3 regions of the Mesorhizobium sp. WSM4312 genome follow, and region 3 is predicted to be linked to each of the others. Evidence: predicted binding sites of a transcription regulator. Region 3 holds the regulator's gene; each other region holds the start of a gene.
The links. The regulator PhoB, encoded in region 3, activates phosphate uptake and scavenging genes when phosphate is short. The targets are predictions, from matches to a motif close to TGTCATNNANCTGTCAT.

Region 1: CK228_RS30620 (DUF1045 domain-containing protein) is a predicted target of PhoB. The motif match lies at 4,254-4,270, and genes of this name have one in related genera.
Region 2: ppk2 (polyphosphate kinase 2) is a predicted target of PhoB. The motif match lies at 4,162-4,178, and genes of this name have one in related genera.

What each region holds. Positions count from the first base shown of each region.
Region 1 covers NZ_NSFU01000025.1:56,658-62,296, forward strand. Annotated here, with positions in the region: gene CK228_RS30595 (SMP-30/gluconolactonase/LRE family protein) at 1-466, shown strand, start outside; gene CK228_RS30600 (hypothetical protein) at 532-747, opposite strand; gene CK228_RS30605 (COG4280 domain-containing protein) at 744-1,499, opposite strand; gene phnN (phosphonate metabolism protein/1,5-bisphosphokinase (PRPP-forming) PhnN) at 1,692-2,321, opposite strand; gene CK228_RS30615 (alpha-D-ribose 1-methylphosphonate 5-triphosphate diphosphatase) at 2,318-3,472, opposite strand; gene CK228_RS30620 (DUF1045 domain-containing protein) at 3,508-4,215, opposite strand; gene iolB (5-deoxy-glucuronate isomerase) at 4,367-5,179, opposite strand; gene CK228_RS30630 (hypothetical protein) at 5,184-5,402, opposite strand; gene iolE (myo-inosose-2 dehydratase) at 5,446-5,639, opposite strand, start outside.
Region 2 covers NZ_NSFU01000008.1:301,907-307,545, reverse strand. Annotated here, with positions in the region: gene CK228_RS15890 (DUF2066 domain-containing protein) at 1-781, shown strand, start outside; gene hemB (porphobilinogen synthase) at 928-1,959, shown strand; gene CK228_RS15880 (dihydrofolate reductase family protein) at 2,348-2,995, shown strand; gene ppk2 (polyphosphate kinase 2) at 3,135-4,055, opposite strand; gene CK228_RS15870 (aldo/keto reductase) at 4,336-5,379, shown strand; gene CK228_RS15865 (glycosyl transferase family 90) at 5,383-5,639, opposite strand, start outside.
Region 3 covers NZ_NSFU01000006.1:240,547-246,185, forward strand. Annotated here, with positions in the region: gene CK228_RS11870 (sugar ABC transporter permease) at 1-271, opposite strand, end outside; gene xylF (D-xylose ABC transporter substrate-binding protein) at 416-1,456, opposite strand; gene CK228_RS11880 (ROK family protein) at 1,730-2,974, shown strand; gene CK228_RS11885 (hypothetical protein) at 3,064-3,327, shown strand; gene phoB (phosphate regulon transcriptional regulator PhoB) at 3,416-4,105, opposite strand; gene phoU (phosphate signaling complex protein PhoU) at 4,125-4,832, opposite strand; gene pstB (phosphate ABC transporter ATP-binding protein PstB) at 4,858-5,639, opposite strand, start outside.

The DNA of each region.
Region 1 (5,639 bases), on a different contig from region 3:
GCACAAGATGATCGACGGCATCGGCTGCTCCAACGGGCTCGCCTGGAGCCCGGATTCCAAGACCATGTATTTCTCCGACAGCCATGCCGGCGCGGTGTGGGCCTATGATTTCGATGCCGCCACCGGCGATATCGAGAATCGCCGGACGTTCATCGACATGACGATGACCGGCGGCGTCGCCGACGGCGCCACCGTCGATGCCGAGGGCTGCTACTGGGTGACCATCCCGGTGACCAGCAAGGTCTGCCGATACGATCCTGATGGCGAATTGATGCAGACCGTGGTTCTGCCGACCGACCTGCCGACGTGCTGCGAATTCGGCGGCAAGGATCTCGACATCCTCTATGTCACCTCGGCCGTGCTCAGGCGCCCGGCAAGCCACTTCGTCCGCCAGAGGAATCCGGGCGGATTGTTCGCGCTCGATGTCGGCGTCAAGGGCCTGACCCTGCCGGCGTTCAAGGGATAGCCAGTGTACCTCGAACATCGTTTCGCTATCGAAACGATGTCTGAAGTAGGCCATGCGTGCCGTCTTTATCGTTTGACCGCACGTGCCGCGCGGCGAACGCTTTGCAGCAGGATGGCGAGGCAGCCGACCAGCAGCAGCGCGCCGCCGAGCAGCGGCGGCAGGGCCAGCAGCTTCACCGCCGCCGCGACGGCGGCCACCAGCATCAGTGCCAGCAGCGCCAGATTGCCGTCATCGACGAACATGCCGAGGAATTCCCTGGCAACAAGGCGGATGACGCTCATCGGGCGAACCCTCCGGCTGATACGGTATAGGTGCCGCGCAGCCAGCGCACCATGGCAAAGGACGCCAGCGCGACGATGGCGAAGATGGCGAGCAGAGCGAGATCGGCGCCCGGCCAGTCGGCGCCGATGCCTTCGCCGGTCCAGAAGATGCCGAAGCTGGTCAGCATCAGCCCGACCACGAATTTCAGCGCATTCTCCGGCACGCGCGCCAGCGGCCGGTGCACCGCCAGGCCGATAAGCATCACCAGGACGAAGGCTGCCAGCGCGCCCAGGCTGGCGTAGAGCGTCTGCCCATGGGCGGCGCCGACGGCAATGACGATGAACACCACCTCGACACCCTCGAGCAGCACCGCCTTGAACGAGGCCAGGCCGGCGAGGTAGTCGGCGCGGCGGTCATTGGCCTGCTGGGTGAGGGCGGCGGTCTCCTTGGAAAAGGCCGCGTCCTCGTCATGCAGCGCTATGATGCCGACGATGCGCAGGATCGCCTTTCGCAGCCAGCGCATGCCGAACAGGATCAGCAGCACCCCGACGACGAACTGCAGCGTGGTGATCGGCACCAGCGCCAGCAGCGGTCCGAATGCCAGCACCAGCGCCGCCAGCAACGTCAGCGCCAAGGCGGCGCCCGTCAGCGCCGGCCGCCAGCTGCGCGTCACGCCGACCGCAAGCACGATGGTGAAGGCTTCGACGACCTCGACGAAGGAGGCGAGAAATGCCGCCGTGACCGTCGGGAGGATGGGCGTCAGCGTCTGCATCAAAGCTTCCTGTCCTGTCTCGTTCGCCACGCGTTCTCTGAGCGGGTGTTCCAGGACGCGTGGCCCGGAATCACTTCTATGGTCAGCACCACATAGCGCTCCGGAAGCCGCGGGAAAGCAAGTGAACGCCCATGGGCGGCGCTTGGGGCCAATCGCGCCGCGCATACTGCGGCTGCGGGACGCACGCCTAAATCAGATCATGCCCGACATGTCGGAGAAGGCCATTGCCTTGAGCAGCAGCTCGGCGAAGCGCTCGCCGGCCAGTTCGCGCGGGCCGCTATTGTCGATCGTGGTCACGCCGGGGCCGGTCAGGGTCACATTGGCGCTGCGCGCCAGGCGCGCCAGCACTTCGCCGCGCGACTCGCGGCCGCGCATCGCCAGCCGCGAGGCCAGCACGTCAGGCGAAGCAGTGATCTCGACAATGGCCAGATTGGCATAGCGCTCGCGCAAGGTGGGAATGATCGCGCGCGACACGTTCGCCACCGCCACATGGCCATTGGCGACCGACCAGTCGACATCGGCAGGCAGGCCGTAGCGCAAGCCATGCGCTTCCCACGAAATGGCGAAGGCGCCGTCGGCCTCGGCCTCGACGAAGGCGGCGTCGGCCAGCGTGTCGTGATCCTCGCTCGCCGCATCGCTCGGCCGGGTGATGACGCGGCGCACGAACTCCAGCCGGGTCTCATCGGCGAAGAGGGCACGGGCGTAGCCGATCACCGTGTCCTTGCCGGCGCCGCTTGGCCCGACGACGGCGACAAAGACGCCATGACGGACGGGGAACGTTTCAGCGGACAATTCACGCTCGATCAAGGCCGACACCATCATGCGACCCGGCGCCCTTGCCGCCAGACGGTGCGCACCACTGGAACATGGTCATCGACACGCACGCGCACCAGGTCGGCGCGGCGGCCTTGCTCTATGACACCGCGGTCGGTCAGGCCAACGGCCTCGGCCGGGTTCTTCGACACCATGGCGACCGCCTGCGGCAGCGAAATGCCTTCGACCATGTCGCCGAGGAAGAAGGCCGACTGGATCAGGCTGAAGGGAATATAGTCTGATGACAAGATGTCGAGCAGGCCGTCGCCGGCCAGCGTGCGCGCCGAGACATTGCCCGAATGCGAGGCGCCGCGCATGACGTTCGGCGCACCCATCAGAACGCCCAGGCCCGCGGCCTTCGAAGCGCGCGCCGCTTCCTCGGTGGTCGGAAACTCGGCAACGCGCACGCCCTGCTCGATCGCCTCGTCGACATGGCCCGAAGTGGCGTCGTCATGGCTGGCGAGCACGATGCCGCGCTCATGGCAGGCAGCCGCGATCACCGCGCGGTTCGGCGCCGAATAGCGCGCCGATTCCGCCATCCGCTTCTCGCAGAACAATTGGAAGTCGCGATCGGTCAGCTTCAGCTTGCGCTGGTAGTAGTAGGCATAGGTTTCGAGATTGACGAACTGACGCTGGCCGGGCGCATGATCCATCAGCGAAGCCAGCTTGACCCGGTCGTCCCGGTCGAAATTGGCGAAGGCCTGCAGGCAATCCGGCGCCGAAACCTCGCAGCGCAGATGCAGGAAGTGATCGGCCCGCAGACGATCCTGCGCGACGCTGTCCTCGATGGCATCGGCCAGCTTGCGGATATCGGCCAAGGTGAGGTCGGCGTCCTCGTCCATGCCGACGCGCAAGGCGTCGAGCACGGTGGTGATGCCGGCCGTCGCCACCTGCGCGTCATGGGCAAGCACCGCGGCGATCGGGTTCCAGCGCACCTTCGGCCGGGGTGCGTAATGGCCTTCCAGGTGGTCGGTGTGCAGCTCGACCAGCCCGGGAATGACATAGTCGCCGCCCATGTCCTCGCCGGCCATATTCCCGCTGGTGTGGCTGCTGCCGGCATCGATGTCGGCGATAAAGCCGTCACGCAGCACCAGCGACCCCTCGACGATCTCGTCGGCAAGCACGATGCGGGCGTTGGAAAGAACGGTCTCGGCGGTCATTTCGGGCAGTCCTTTGGTTCTTCGAGCAGGGCTGTTCAGGCGATTTTCCTTGCCGGGCGGCGTCCCAGCGCGTGCTGCGAAAGCACCATGAACGGCGCGCCCGGTTCGGGTTCGACAAACAGCGTCAGCGCGTCGACCAGCACCGGCTGCCGCAGCACATCCGCGAACAGGCTGTCGATTGCTGCGCGCAAACGAGGGCTTTCCTGTGGCCCGGCGCGGCCCGACAGCGTCATGTGGAAGCGGAAGGTCTCGAAAACATAGGGATAGCCCCATTGGCAGAGATTGCGGAACTCGGCCGGCTTCAGCGAATCCGGGCTGCGCCGCTCGATCTCGGCCTCGGTCAGCGGCGCGCGGAACCGGTCGAAATCGCGCACCACCTCGTCGGCGAAACGGTTGAGCGGCGGCAGCGGCCCCTCCGGCACCAGCGCGAAGAAGGTGTCGATCTGGCTGACGACGAGACGCGGGATCGTCACGACGGGCGTCGCTTCGGCAAATTGGTCGAGCCCCGCGCGCAGCGAAGCCTCGGTCTCGTTGGCGGCCAGGCGGAAGGGTGCCTTCAGCGTCGCGTGGAAGCCATAGCGGCGGGCCGAGGCGGTGTGGAAGGCAACTTCCGCCGCCGACAAATCGGCCACGGCCTCAACCGGCCTTGTCGCAGCGCCGAACGGGTCACGGCCCAGCCAGTTGGCGGCGATCCGCGCCAGCGGTTCGTCCTGCCGGGGGGTGAAATAGATGGCATAACGCATCAAAAATCCTCGTCAGACCGCTGCCATAAGTGATTTCCATGACGGATTGACGAAGCTTTGCAGGGTTTTCGAAGGCAAATCACCCCAATAGGTCCTTAGCCGACGATTTTTCCGAGCTGGATCAACAGGTTCAGGAGGAATCTCGGACCGGTCAGGCCTTCATCAACCATTCGTGCTCGGGCGCATTGTGGAATTTCCACGTCCGCCTCGGTCCGGCCATGACGTTAAGGTAATAGAGGTCGTAGCCATGGCAGGCGGCGCAGGGGTGATACCCCTTGGGCACCAGCACGACATCGCCATCCTCGATCGCCATGGCTTCGTCGAGCGCGCGATGGCCATCCTTGTCGGCATCGGTGTAGACGCGCTGGAAGGCAAAGCCCTGCGGCGGGTTGAGGCGGTGGTAGTAGGTCTCCTCGAGATAGGATTCGGCGGGCAGATTGTCCTGGTCATGCTTGTGCGGCGGATAGCTCGACGTGTGGCCGCCGGGCGTGATGACCTCGACCACCAGCAGCGAATCGGCCGGCTTGCCTTCCGGCAGGATGTTGGTGACGTAGCGCGTGTTGGTGCCCTTGCCGCGCACCTCCTGGCCGAGATCGTCCGGCCCGATCACCCGAACCGGCAGGCCGCCGCCGAGGCCGGGCGCCGAGCAGACGGCGAGTTCGAGATCGGTGTCAGCCGTCACCGACCAGTCCGATCCCTCCGGCACATAGACCGACCAAGGCTTGCCCTCGAAGGGCGACATGCGCTCGCCGAGCAGGCCGAGATCCTTGCCGTCGGCTTTCGCTGTGCCCTTGCCGGTGACGTAGACCAGGCAGACTTCGCGGTCTTCCGTCTTTCCCGAGGCGCTTTCGCCGGGTTGCAGCCGATGCAGGTCGAAACCGACATAAGTCCAGCCGGCGCTTTTCGGCGTCACATGGGCAACGCGGCCATGGCCCTTGTCGGCTTTGACGAGCAGCTTGGACATCGGGTTACTCCTTCGGTTCGGACTCGGCCGTCGCCTTGTTCTCGTCGGCCGGCTTGTACAGATAAAAAAACTGCCAGACGGCATAGCCGGCGAAGCCGAGCGCGATGGTGCCCCAGAATGGCGTGCCGGTGGCGAACTCGATGATCGACCAGATGACGCAGACCGCGACGACGGCGACACGCCGCCACAACGGGCGGAAGAAGGGGTGCTCGGAATCTTTCATCGGGCCAATCTACAGCAACCTGCCTCGCCGTGAACCCGTCGCGTCAGGCATTCGGAAAACCCTGGGTTTCGACCGTGTAGCCGGCCGCCGTCATCACCCGCATCAGCTCCTTGTGGCCGACCTGCGCCATCTTGAGCGGCGGGTTCTTCTTCGGGTCCTGCTCTGCCTCGACCACGAACCAGCCTTCATAGCCATGGTCGGCGAAGCGCTGCACTATGGCGCCGAAGTCGAGCGAGC
Region 2 (5,639 bases), on a different contig from region 3:
CATGATCGTTGGCCTGGCGCCTCGTGCCGCATTGGCCATCACGACCGACGATCTCTACCAGTCGCGGACCATCGTCACCGGCCAGGGCGAGGTGAACCGCCGGATAGGCTTCAAGGATTGCCTGGACCGGGTTCTGGTCGGGGTTTCAGGCGATCAACGCCTGCTGGAGAAACCCGAAATGGCGGCTCTGCGCGACAAGGCAGGCGATTTTGTCGACTCCTTCCGCTACCATGACCGGCTGGAGGGCATTCCGATCCATGACGAGCAAGGCACGCATGACCGGCCGCATGATCTGACCTGTCTCTACAAGCCCGCCACGGTCAACAAGCTGCTCGCGCAGCTTGGCAGCAAGCCCTGGCTTGGCGAACGGCCAACGCTCGCCGTCTTTCTCACCGTCGAACAGGGCGCGAGGCATTTCGCGCTCAGCGCCGAGGAGGAGCGTGGCAAGACGATGCGCGAGTCTTTCGCCAATGCCACCGATCCGCTGTTGATGCATGTCGTATTTCCGAAGGCGGTACAGCTGGCCGAGCTGGGCGAAAAAGGGCTGCGCACCGACGACATGGCAAGGCTGGATCTGCTGGCCAAACAGGCCGGTGGCGCGCAAGCGCTCGCTGGCAGCATCGTCTGGAGCGACAAGGATCTCGGGTGGATCGCCGATTGGCGCCTGGCCGATCACGGCAAGACCTATCGCTGGCGGGTGCGTGGCGTCAGCTTCGACGAGGCGTTCCGCGTGGCAATTGGCGGCGCCGCGCAGGTTCTTTCGGGTAATGGGCAGCCCTGACCGGATAGATATGGCGGGACGCGCCCATCTCGGCTTTGCCGATCTGCCCACAAGGCGGAGATTGGCGGCTTCGGCCTGGCACAATCGTGTCGCATTGGTCAGCGGCAAGGGCTCGTGATAAAACCTGCTGATCCGGAGTATTGGCCATGAACAAATTCACCCCGACAAAGCCAGCCGGCGCGCGCAGCGTCGACGACGTGACCGGCAGCCGCCGCCTGCGCCGCATGCGCAAGGCCGACTGGTCGCGCCGCCTGGTCCAGGAGAACCGGCTTTCGGTCGACGACCTGATCTGGCCGATCTTCGTTGTCGAGGGCAGGAATGTGCGCGAGCCGATCGCCGCCATGCCTGGCGTCTTCCGCCTGTCGGTCGATCTTGCCGTCAAGGAGGCCGAACGCGCGGCCAAGCTCGGCATTCCGGCACTCGCCACCTTCCCCAATGTCGAACTGGCCTTGCGCGACCAGACCGGCTCCCACATTCTCGACCCGGAAAACATCATCAACCGCGCCACTCGCGCGATCAAGGACGCGGTGCCCGGGATCGGCATCATCACCGACGCGGCGCTCGACCCGTTCACCAGCCACGGCCATGACGGCATCCTGCGCGACGGCATCATCGTCAACGACGAAACGGTCGAACAGGTCGCGGCGGCGGCCGTCATCCAGGCAGCGGCCGGCGCCGACATCATCGCGCCATCCGACATGATGGACGGCCGGATCGGCGCCATACGCGACGCGCTCGACGCCAACGGTTTTCAGGACGTCGCGATCATGTCCTATGCGACGAAGTTCGCCTCGGCCTTCTACGGCCCCTATCGCGAGGCCGTCGGCACCGCAGGCCTGCTCAAGGGCGACAAGAAGACCTATTACATCGACCACGCCAATTCGGATGAGGCGGTGCGCGAGGCCGAGCAGGACATCGCCGAGGGCGCGGACATGCTGATGGTCAAGCCCGGCCTGCCCTATCTCGACATCATCCGCCGGCTCAAGGACGAATTCCAGATGCCGACCTTCGCCTACCAGGTGTCGGGCGAATATTCGATGATCAAGGCGGCGGGAGCCAATGGCTGGATCGACGGCGAGAAGGCGATGCTGGAATCGCTGCTCGCCTTCAAGCGCGCCGGCTGCGACGGCATCTTGACCTATTTCGCGCCCGAAGTGGCCGAAATGCTGAAGGGGTAGTCCGGCCTGGCCGGCAAAGCCTTTCAGTAGACGTCACCAATCTTTCGACCGGTCGGCATTTCTTTCGAATTCCCGCAGACAAAAACCGGCAGCCCCGGCTATGATAGCCGCACGGCCGGAGACGGCCGGCAGCCCGCACGTCGCCAGGAGGCATGGCGAACGCCTCCAGAGGATACGTCCTGACCCGCTTCACCCGTCGGGCGATCGGCGGCCGTCCCAGCGGCCGGTTGTGATCCGAATCGATCGTCACGAAACGATAGGGACATCGCTTGGAGGCGAGATCCGGGTATGTGTCTTTTTCCCCTTGGAAAATAGCGCTTGCAATTTGCAATTGGTTTGCTAAACAACAACCGATTGCAAAACGCAACTGGTTATCGAGGAGGCTTTCATGTCCATGCTGCGTGTCAACGCATTCACCCTATCGCTCGACGGCTATGGCGCCGGCCCCGATCAGGATCTGCAAAATCCGCTCGGCATCGGCGGGAAATCCTTGCACAAGTGGTTTATCGACACCCGCACCTTCCGTGAGATGGTGCTCGGGCAAGAGGGCGGCACCACCGATATCAACGAGGCGTTCGCGGCGCGCAGTTTCGAAAATGTCGGCGCCTGGATCCTCGGCCGCAACATGTTCGGGCCGATCCGCGGCGAATGGCCTGACAACAGCTGGAAGGGCTGGTGGGGCGACAACCCGCCCTACCATGTGCCGGTGTTCGTGCTGACGCACCACGCGCGGGCACCCATCACGATGGAAGGCGGCACGACCTTTTATTTTGTGACCGACGGCATCCATTCGGCGCTCGAGCAGGCGAAGGCGGCGGCCGGCGGCAAGGATGTGCGGATCGGTGGTGGGGTCGCCACCATCCGGCAATATCTGCAGGAGAGCTTGATCGACGAGATGCATCTGGCAATCTCGCCGGTGTTGCTTGGCAAGGGCGAGCACCTCTTCGCCGGCCTGGATATGTTGAGGCTTGGCTATCAATGCACCGAGCAGGTGGCGACGGCGCTTGCCACGCATGTGGTGATCAAGCGGGCGTAGTTACAGCGCTTTCTCCCCGCCAGCGGCAATTTCATCAGAACAGGATTGGCTGCGCAACGCCAACGATCGAAGTCAGCGCCGCCCCTCATCCGCCCTTCGGGCACCTTCTCCCCGTGAAACGGGGAGAAGGAAAAGGTGTTCAATACTTCTCCGGCACGTAGAGCTCGCGCGGCAGCGTCTGGCGCTCGTATTCTGGGTTGAAGACGCGTTCCGGCAGCGTGATCTCCTCGTGCGGCACCTCTTCATACGGCATCTGCTTGAGCAGATGATCGATGCAGTTCAGCCGCGCCCGCTTCTTGTCATTGCCCTCGACGATGAACCAGGGCGCCTCGGGAATGTTGGTGCGGGCGAAGGTCTCTTCCTTGGCCTTGGTGTACTGCTCCCAGCGCACGCGCGACTGCAGATCCATCGGCGACAGTTTCCACTGCTTCATCGGGTCATGGATGCGCATCAGGAAGCGCATCTGCTGCTCCTCGTCGGTGATCGAGAACCAGTATTTGACCACGGTGATGCCGGAGCGCACCAGCATCCGCTCGAACTCGGGAACGTCGCGGAAGAATTCCTCGACCTGGCCGGCATCGGCAAAGCCCATCACCCGCTCGACGCCGGAGCGGTTGTACCAGGAGCGGTCGAACAGCACGATCTCGCCGCCCGCCGGCAGATGCGGGACATAGCGCTGGAAATACCATTGCGACTTCTCGCGCTCGGTCGGCGCCGGCAGCGCCACGACACGGCAGATGCGCGGGTTGAGCCGCTGGGTTATGCGCTTGATGACGCCACCCTTGCCCGCGGAGTCACGGCCCTCGAAAATCACCACCAGCTTCTTCTTATGATAGGCGACCCAGGACTGCAGCTTGATCAGTTCGGACTGCAAGGTGATCAGGTCGCGAAAATATTGCATGCGGTCGATCGAAGGCGGATGCGCGTTCTTGTAGATCTTGGCGATCTCCATCGACAGCGCCGGCTCCGACATTTCGAGCTCATAGTCTTCGTCGAGCGTGTCGGCGAGCTCGGCTTCGAGCCAATCCTTGGCGGGAGAATTCTGTCTTTGCTCAGTCATTTGCACTGCTCCGCTTGCAAGCCCTGTCGGTTCCCATACGGCGCCAAAATTGCTGGCTAGCGGCCTGGAAGGGAAACACTTGAGCCGACTTCAATATAGAGCGGCAATGACGGTTTTATTGCAGCCGGACGCTATAGCGGCCGCAGCGGCGTCCGCCATGTCCAATCGATCCATCGCCATGGCATGGCGACAAGCCGGCCGAATTGTCCTACAAATCCTCTGTCGCATTCCGGGCTGCCCTTTGGCCCCGCCCCCATTTAACGCAATCGCGAGGACTGACATGGAATACCGCATCCTTGGCCGTTCCGGCCTGAAGGTTTCGACACTGACTTTGGGCACCATGACCTTCGGCGGCACCGGGCCCTTCGCCGCGGTCGGCAACAGCGATCTTGGCGAAGCCAAGCGCATGATCGACATGTGCATCGATGCCGGCATCAATCTCATCGACACGGCCAATGTCTACTCCAACGGCCTGTCGGAGGAGATCATCGGCGAGGCACTCGGCGGCAAGCGCAGGAACGACGTGCTGATTGCCTCCAAGGCGCGCATGCGGATCGGCAGTGGACCGAACGACGAAGGCCTGTCGCGCCACCACCTGATCCGCGAATGCGAGAAGAGCCTGAAGCGGCTAAAGACCGACGTCATCGACATCTATTTCGTCCACCAGTGGGACGGGCTTACCCCGGTCGAGGAAACGGTCGCGGCGCTCGACACTTTGGTCAACCAGGGCAAGGTGCGCTATATCGGCTGCTCCAACTGGTCCGGCTGGCAGGTGATGAAGGCGCTGTCCGTCAGCGACAGCCGTCACCAGCAGCGCTTCGTCACCCAGCAAATCCACTACACGCTGGAGGCACGCGAGGCGGAATATGAACTGCTGCCGATCTCGGTCGACCAGGGGCTGGGCGTGCTGGTCTGGAGCCCGCTCGCCGGCGGCCTGCTGTCCGGCAAATACCACCGCGACAGCCCGACCGCACGGCAACTCGCCGGCTGGTCCGAGCCGCCGATCCGCGACGAGGACCGGCTCTGGCGGATCGTCGATGTGCTGGTCGAGATCGGCAAGGCTCGCGGCGTATCGGCCGCGCAGGTGGCGCTGGCCTGGCTACTCGGCCGTCCCGCTGTCTCCTCGCTGGTGATCGGCGCCCGCAACGATGCCCAGCTCAAGGACAATCTCGCGGCCGCAAGCCTGGCGCTCAGCCCTGAGGAACGCCAGCGCCTCGACGCGGTCAGCCGGCCGCCCGTGCTCTACCCCTATTGGCACCAGCAATTGACGGCCAAGGATCGCTTCGGCCCTGCCGACACGGTTCTCGACCGCAGCGTCATCTGACCATCAGGCGGAGGCGCGCTTGCCCTCGATGAAGCGCCAGAGCTCGGGATCGGGCTCGATCTGGCCGCTGAGCACGAAGTATTTGTAGAGCACGAGCAGGGAGATCGCCTGCTCGTCTCGCTCGTTGGAGAATTTCCGGCAATAGGCATTGGCCGCGGCAATGATGCGCTCTGCCTGCGCCGGATGTCGTTCGAAATGGCGCACCTTTTCGCCGAGATCGGCGAAATCCGGATCGAGCGGCACATAGTGGACATTGGCCT
Region 3 (5,639 bases):
GCATGACGATAACCAGCACCATGCCTGTCGCCATGATCGCGACCGACGAGGTCTGCACCGACAGGTTCCACAGATTGCGCGGCGTCAGGAAAAGCCCGCCCGACAATATGTGGATGCCGACCCAGATGACCAGCAGCGCGCCGATCATGCCGAGCATGCGCGTATCGAGCTCGGTAGCCTTGAGGAACCGTCCGACGGCGCTGAGTTCGGATGCACGCGCCCTGTCCGCTGCCGTGCTGCCGACCGGTTGATTAGAGGTCGTGTCGGTCATGCTGTCCTCCCACCGGTTTACCGTCTGGCGCGGGTACCGAACATGGATGCTATTTGCTTTCCGCGGTCATTTGAAGCGGGAAGCCCCTTGAGAAACGCCGCGGCTTTTGGGCCGCGGCGTCGATATCGAACGGTATTGCGCCGTTTAGTTGCAGGCGGCGACGCTGCCGGCGGCAACGCCCGCGCAGACTTCGTCCTTCTTGATCCAGCCGGCATCGATGACGACGTTGAGATTGTCCTTGGTGATGGCGACCGGGGTCAGGAACAGCGACTTGACGGTGTTGCCGCCAGGCGTCGTGAAGTCCTTCACACCGGCGATATCGGTCATCTTCTTGCCGTCGGCCAGCTGCGAGGCGATCTCGGCGGCGTTCTTGCCGAGTTCGCGCGCGTCCTTCCACACCGACACGGTCTGGGTGCCGAGCGCGATACGGTTCAGCGCGGCATGGTCGCCGTCCTGCCCCGAGACCGGCACGGTGCCGGCAAGCCCCTGCGCCGTCAGCGCCGCGACGACGCCGCCGGCGGTGCCGTCATTGGCCGCGACGACCGCGTCGACCTTGTTGTCGTTGGCGGTCAGGAACTGCTCCATGTTCTTCTGGGCGTTGGCAGGCAGCCAGCCGTCGGTATAGGCCTCGCCGACATTCTTGATCTTGCCGCTGTCGATGGCGGCCTTGAGCACTTCCATCGAGCCTGCGAACAGGAAGTCGGCATTCGGATCGGCGCCCGACCCCTTGATGAAGACATAGTTGCCTTCCGGCTTGGCCTTGAACACCGCGCTGGCCTGCAAACGACCGACTTCCTTGTTGTCGAAGGTCAGGTAGAAGACGTCCTTGTTCTCGATCAGGCGGTCATAGCCGACGACCGGAATGCCTTCGTCCAGCGCCTTCTGCACGGCCGGGCCGATGGCCGAGGCATCCTGGGCCAGGATGATCAGCGAATTGGCGCCCTGCGAGATCAGGCTCTCGACATCGGTAAGCTGCTTGCCGGGATTGGACTGCGCGTCGGCGGAAATGTACTTGTCGCCGGCGGCCTCGATCGCCTTCTTCATGGCGGCCTCGTCGGTCTTCCAGCGCTCTTCCTGGAAGTTGGACCACGAAACGCCGATGACCTTGTCTTTCGCCTGCGCGACCGACGCAAGCGTCAGCGACATGGCGACACCCGCCAGGATGGCGGCCGTGAATCTCTTCATGATATTCCTCCCTGCGCCGCGTATGGCGCGACCAAACTGGCCCTAAGGCCGGCACAGAGGCCCTATTTTTTCGAGCCCCGAAAAAACACTGATCCAACACCGGAACGCTGTCAACAACGATTCTGATGGATTTTGATGTCCCTCTGAATTTTTTTCGAGCTTCGCAATAAATAAATGACAGCACCGGCCGCTTCTGCCAGTATTTGACCGTGTCGCCGGCAGCGTTCGAGGGAGGCCGGAAGAACCGCGGCGACCGGGAGGATGTGAAAAAACATGTCGGTCGGAATCCGCCACGACGATCTGCGCCGGCGCAACCGCGCGATGGTGATCGCGGCCGTGCGCCAGGCTGGCCGGCCCTCACGCACCGAGATCGCCGCGACCACCGGCCTCAGCCATTCGACCATATCGGCGATTTCCTCAGACCTGATCGGCGAAGGCATCCTGGCCGAGGGCAAGCCGAGCGAGGCCGGCGCGCTGAAACGCGGCAGGCCGCAGGTCGGCCTCGGCCTCACTCCGGAGGCCGCGGCTGTGATGACCGTGGTGCTGTCGCTGAATTTCCTGTCGGTCGCAGTCATCGACTATGCCGGCCAGGTGATATCGGAAGAACAGCGCCGGCTGGACACGCTGACCATGTCGCGCGAGGCGCTGATCGGCGAATGCGTGGCCATCGTAAGGCGGCGCCTCGAGGATCCCGACATTGACGTGCGCAGCGTCGCCCGCATCGCGCTGGCGATCCAGGGCATCACCGATACCGAGGCCCGGGCGATGCTGTGGTCGCCGATCACGCCGCAGACCGACATCGCCTTCGCCGACATACTCGAAGCCGAGTTCGGCATCCCCGCCACCATGGAAAACGACTGCAACATGATGGCGGTGGCGCTGCGCAGGCGCGACCCCGAGCGCTACCGCGACGACTTCATCGCCATCCTGCTTTCGCACGGCATCGGCATGGGGCTGGTGCTGAAGGGCGAGCTGTTCACCGGCACCCATTCCTCGGGCGGCGAGTTCGGCCACATGATCCATCGGCCCGGCGGCGCGCTCTGCCGCTGCGGGCGGCGCGGCTGTGTCGAGGCCTATGCAGGCAATTACGCCATCTGGCGCAATGCCAGGCAGCTCGGCGAGGACACCGAGCCGGTGGCCGATGTCAGCGACGCGCAGATGCGGGCGCTGGCCGCGACGGCACGGGAACGGGACGGACCCGAGCGCGAAGCCTATCGCAAGGCCGGCGAGGCGCTGGGTTACGGCCTCGGCAGCCTGTTCGCGCTGATCGATCCGGCGCCCGTTGCCATGGTCGGCGTCAGCGCCGCCGCCTTCGATCTCATCGAGCCGGCATTGCGCGAGGCGATCGCCCAGACCGCCGGTGGCCAGCACTCGGAATCGATCTCGTTCGACACCGAACCGAACGAACTGCCGCTGATTCGCGAAGGTTGCGCCATGCGCGCGCTGACCTTCGTCGACCAGGAGATTTTCGCGCCGGGCGTGCAGGCAAGAACGGGTGCCGGAAAGAACGTTGCCTGACGGTCAGGGCGAAACTCGATCATTCTGAACGACCGCGTTCGGCCCGTTGCGACATCAATTGGCAATGTGTCTGCCTGTATGATCTGCTGATGTCCCGTTCGTTGGTGATCAACTTCAACATAGATCAGGCCGAGTTTTACGGCCTCGTCCATCGTGTTCGCAACTTCGGCGAGGACGTCTACCGCTTCCTGCGAACCAACGGCTGGGGCGAAATTATTATCGGCGAGGTCGACGCGGCCACTACGCAGCTGATCATTCGAGACATCAAACATTCAAAGCTCCAGCGCGTTGCTGTATGGGTCGAAGAGGAGATGAGGCGGCAACATCTGTTGGGAGAAGTCGAAGTCCGCTGATCACCCTCTTCACGGCATTGGCGACGACCTGCTGATTGGAGTTTCGATCTTGGAGCCTCATCCCGATTTTATCGGGATGAGGCAAGCTCTAGTCTTCCCGGATCGCGTAGCCCGCCCCACGAATGGTACGGATGACATCCGGCATGCGACCATTGTTGACCGCCTTGCGCAGCCGGCCGACATGCACGTCCACGGTACGCTCGTCGATGTAGATCGTCTCGCCCCAGACATTGTCGAGCAGCTGGCTGCGCGAGAACACGCGGCCGGGATGGCGCATCATGAATTCGAGTAGGCGGAATTCGGTCGGCCCGAGCCGGATCTCGCTCTTCTTGCGGTAGACCCGGTGCGATTCACGGTCGAGCACGATATCGCCGACCTTGAGCACGCTGGACAGCACTTCCGGCTTGGCGCGGCGCAGCAGCGCCTTGATGCGGGCCATGAATTCCGGCGTCGAGAACGGCTTGACCAGATAGTCGTCGGCGCCGGTGGAAAGCCCGCGTACACGGTCGCTTTCCTCGCCCCGCGCGGTCAGCATGATGATCGGCAGCCGCTCGGTCTCTGGCCGCATTCGCAGTCGCCGGCAGAGCTCGATGCCGGATACCGCCGGCACCATCCAGTCGAGCACGAGCAGGTCGGGCACGTTCTCCTGCAGGCGGATTTCGGCTTCGTCGCCGCGTGTCACCACCTCGACCTGGTAACCCTCCGATTCCAGATTGTAGCGGAGGAGCACGCCGAGCGGCTCCTCATCCTCCACCACCATGATGCGTGGTGCGATCATCGATTGGGTACCCCTGCGCTCAGGCCGCCGGCGCCGACATCGCCGTCTCGTCCTGTTTTGGACGGTTGGCGGGCAGCTGCGTGCCGGTCAGGACATAGTACGCATTCTCGGCGATGTTGGTCACGTGGTCGCCGATGCGTTCGAGATTCTTGGCGCAGAACAACAGATGCGTGCAAGCCGTGATGTTGCGCGGATCTTCCATCATATAGGTCAGCAGTTCGCGGAAGACGGAGGTGTATTTGACGTCGATGCGCTCATCGTCGGCGCGCAGCTTCGCCAGTGCCGCGGCATCGCGCGCCGCATACTCCTCGATGACGCCCTGCACCTGGATCAGCACCAGCTGCGCCATGGCGTCGATGGAATGCGAGAGGTCGCGCGGCGTGGCGCTGAGGCCGACAGTGCCGACGCGCTTGGCGATGTTCTTGGCAAGGTCGCCAATGCGTTCGAGGTCGCCGGCCATGCGGATCGAGCCGACGACATGGCGCAGATCATCGGCCATCGGCTGGCGCTTGGCAATCAGCGTGATGGCGCGGTCGTCGAGTTCGCGCTGGCGCGCATCCATGATGGCGTCGTCGGAGACGACGCGCTGGGCGAGCGCATTGTCGGAGTTCAGCAGCGCCTTGGTGGCGCCGCCGACCATCGAGCCGGCGAGATCGCCCATGTCGCTGATCAGCCTGCTGATCTGTCCGAGATCCTCGTCGAAGGCTGCGACTGTGTGTTCGGCCATGATCCTGGTCCTCGTATGCGTGCGATCAGCCGAAGCGGCCGGTTATGTAGTCTTGCGTGCGCTTCTCGCGGGGCGACGTGAAGATCTTCTCGGTGCGGTCGAATTCGACCAGTTCGCCCAGATACATGAAGGCGGTCTGCTTCGAGACGCGCGCCGCCTGCTGCATGTTGTGGGTGACGATGACGATCGTGTAGTCGGCCTGCAGTTCGTCGATCAGCTCCTCGATCTTGGCGGTCGACAGCGGGTCGAGCGCCGAGGCAGGCTCGTCGAGCAGGATGACTTCTGGCTTCACCGCCACGGTGCGGGCGATGCACAGCCGCTGCTGCTGGCCGCCCGACAGGCTGAGGCCGCTGGCATTGAGCTTGTCCTTGACCTCGGTCCACAGTGCCGCGCGCTTGAGCGCCTGCTCGACGCGGCCGTCCATCTCGGCCTTGCTGATCTTCTCGTAGAGCCTGACGCCGAAAGCGATGTTCTCGTAGATCGACATCGGGAACGGCGTCGGCTTCTGGAACACCATGCCGATCTTGGTGCGCAGCAGGTTGAGGTCCTGCGAGCGGTCGAGAACGTTCTGGCCGTCGAGCAGCACCTGGCCCTCGGCGGTCTGCTTGGGGTAAAGCTCGTAGATGCGGTTGAAGACGCGCAGCAGCGTCGACTTTCCGCAACCCGACGGGCCGATGAAGGCGGTGACGCTGCGCTCGGGCAGCGACAGCGTGATGTCCTTCAGCGCCTTCGACTGGCCGTAGTAGAAATTGAGGTTCTTGACCTCGATCTTGGCCTTGGTCACCGCCTCGGCGGCGACCGTCATGT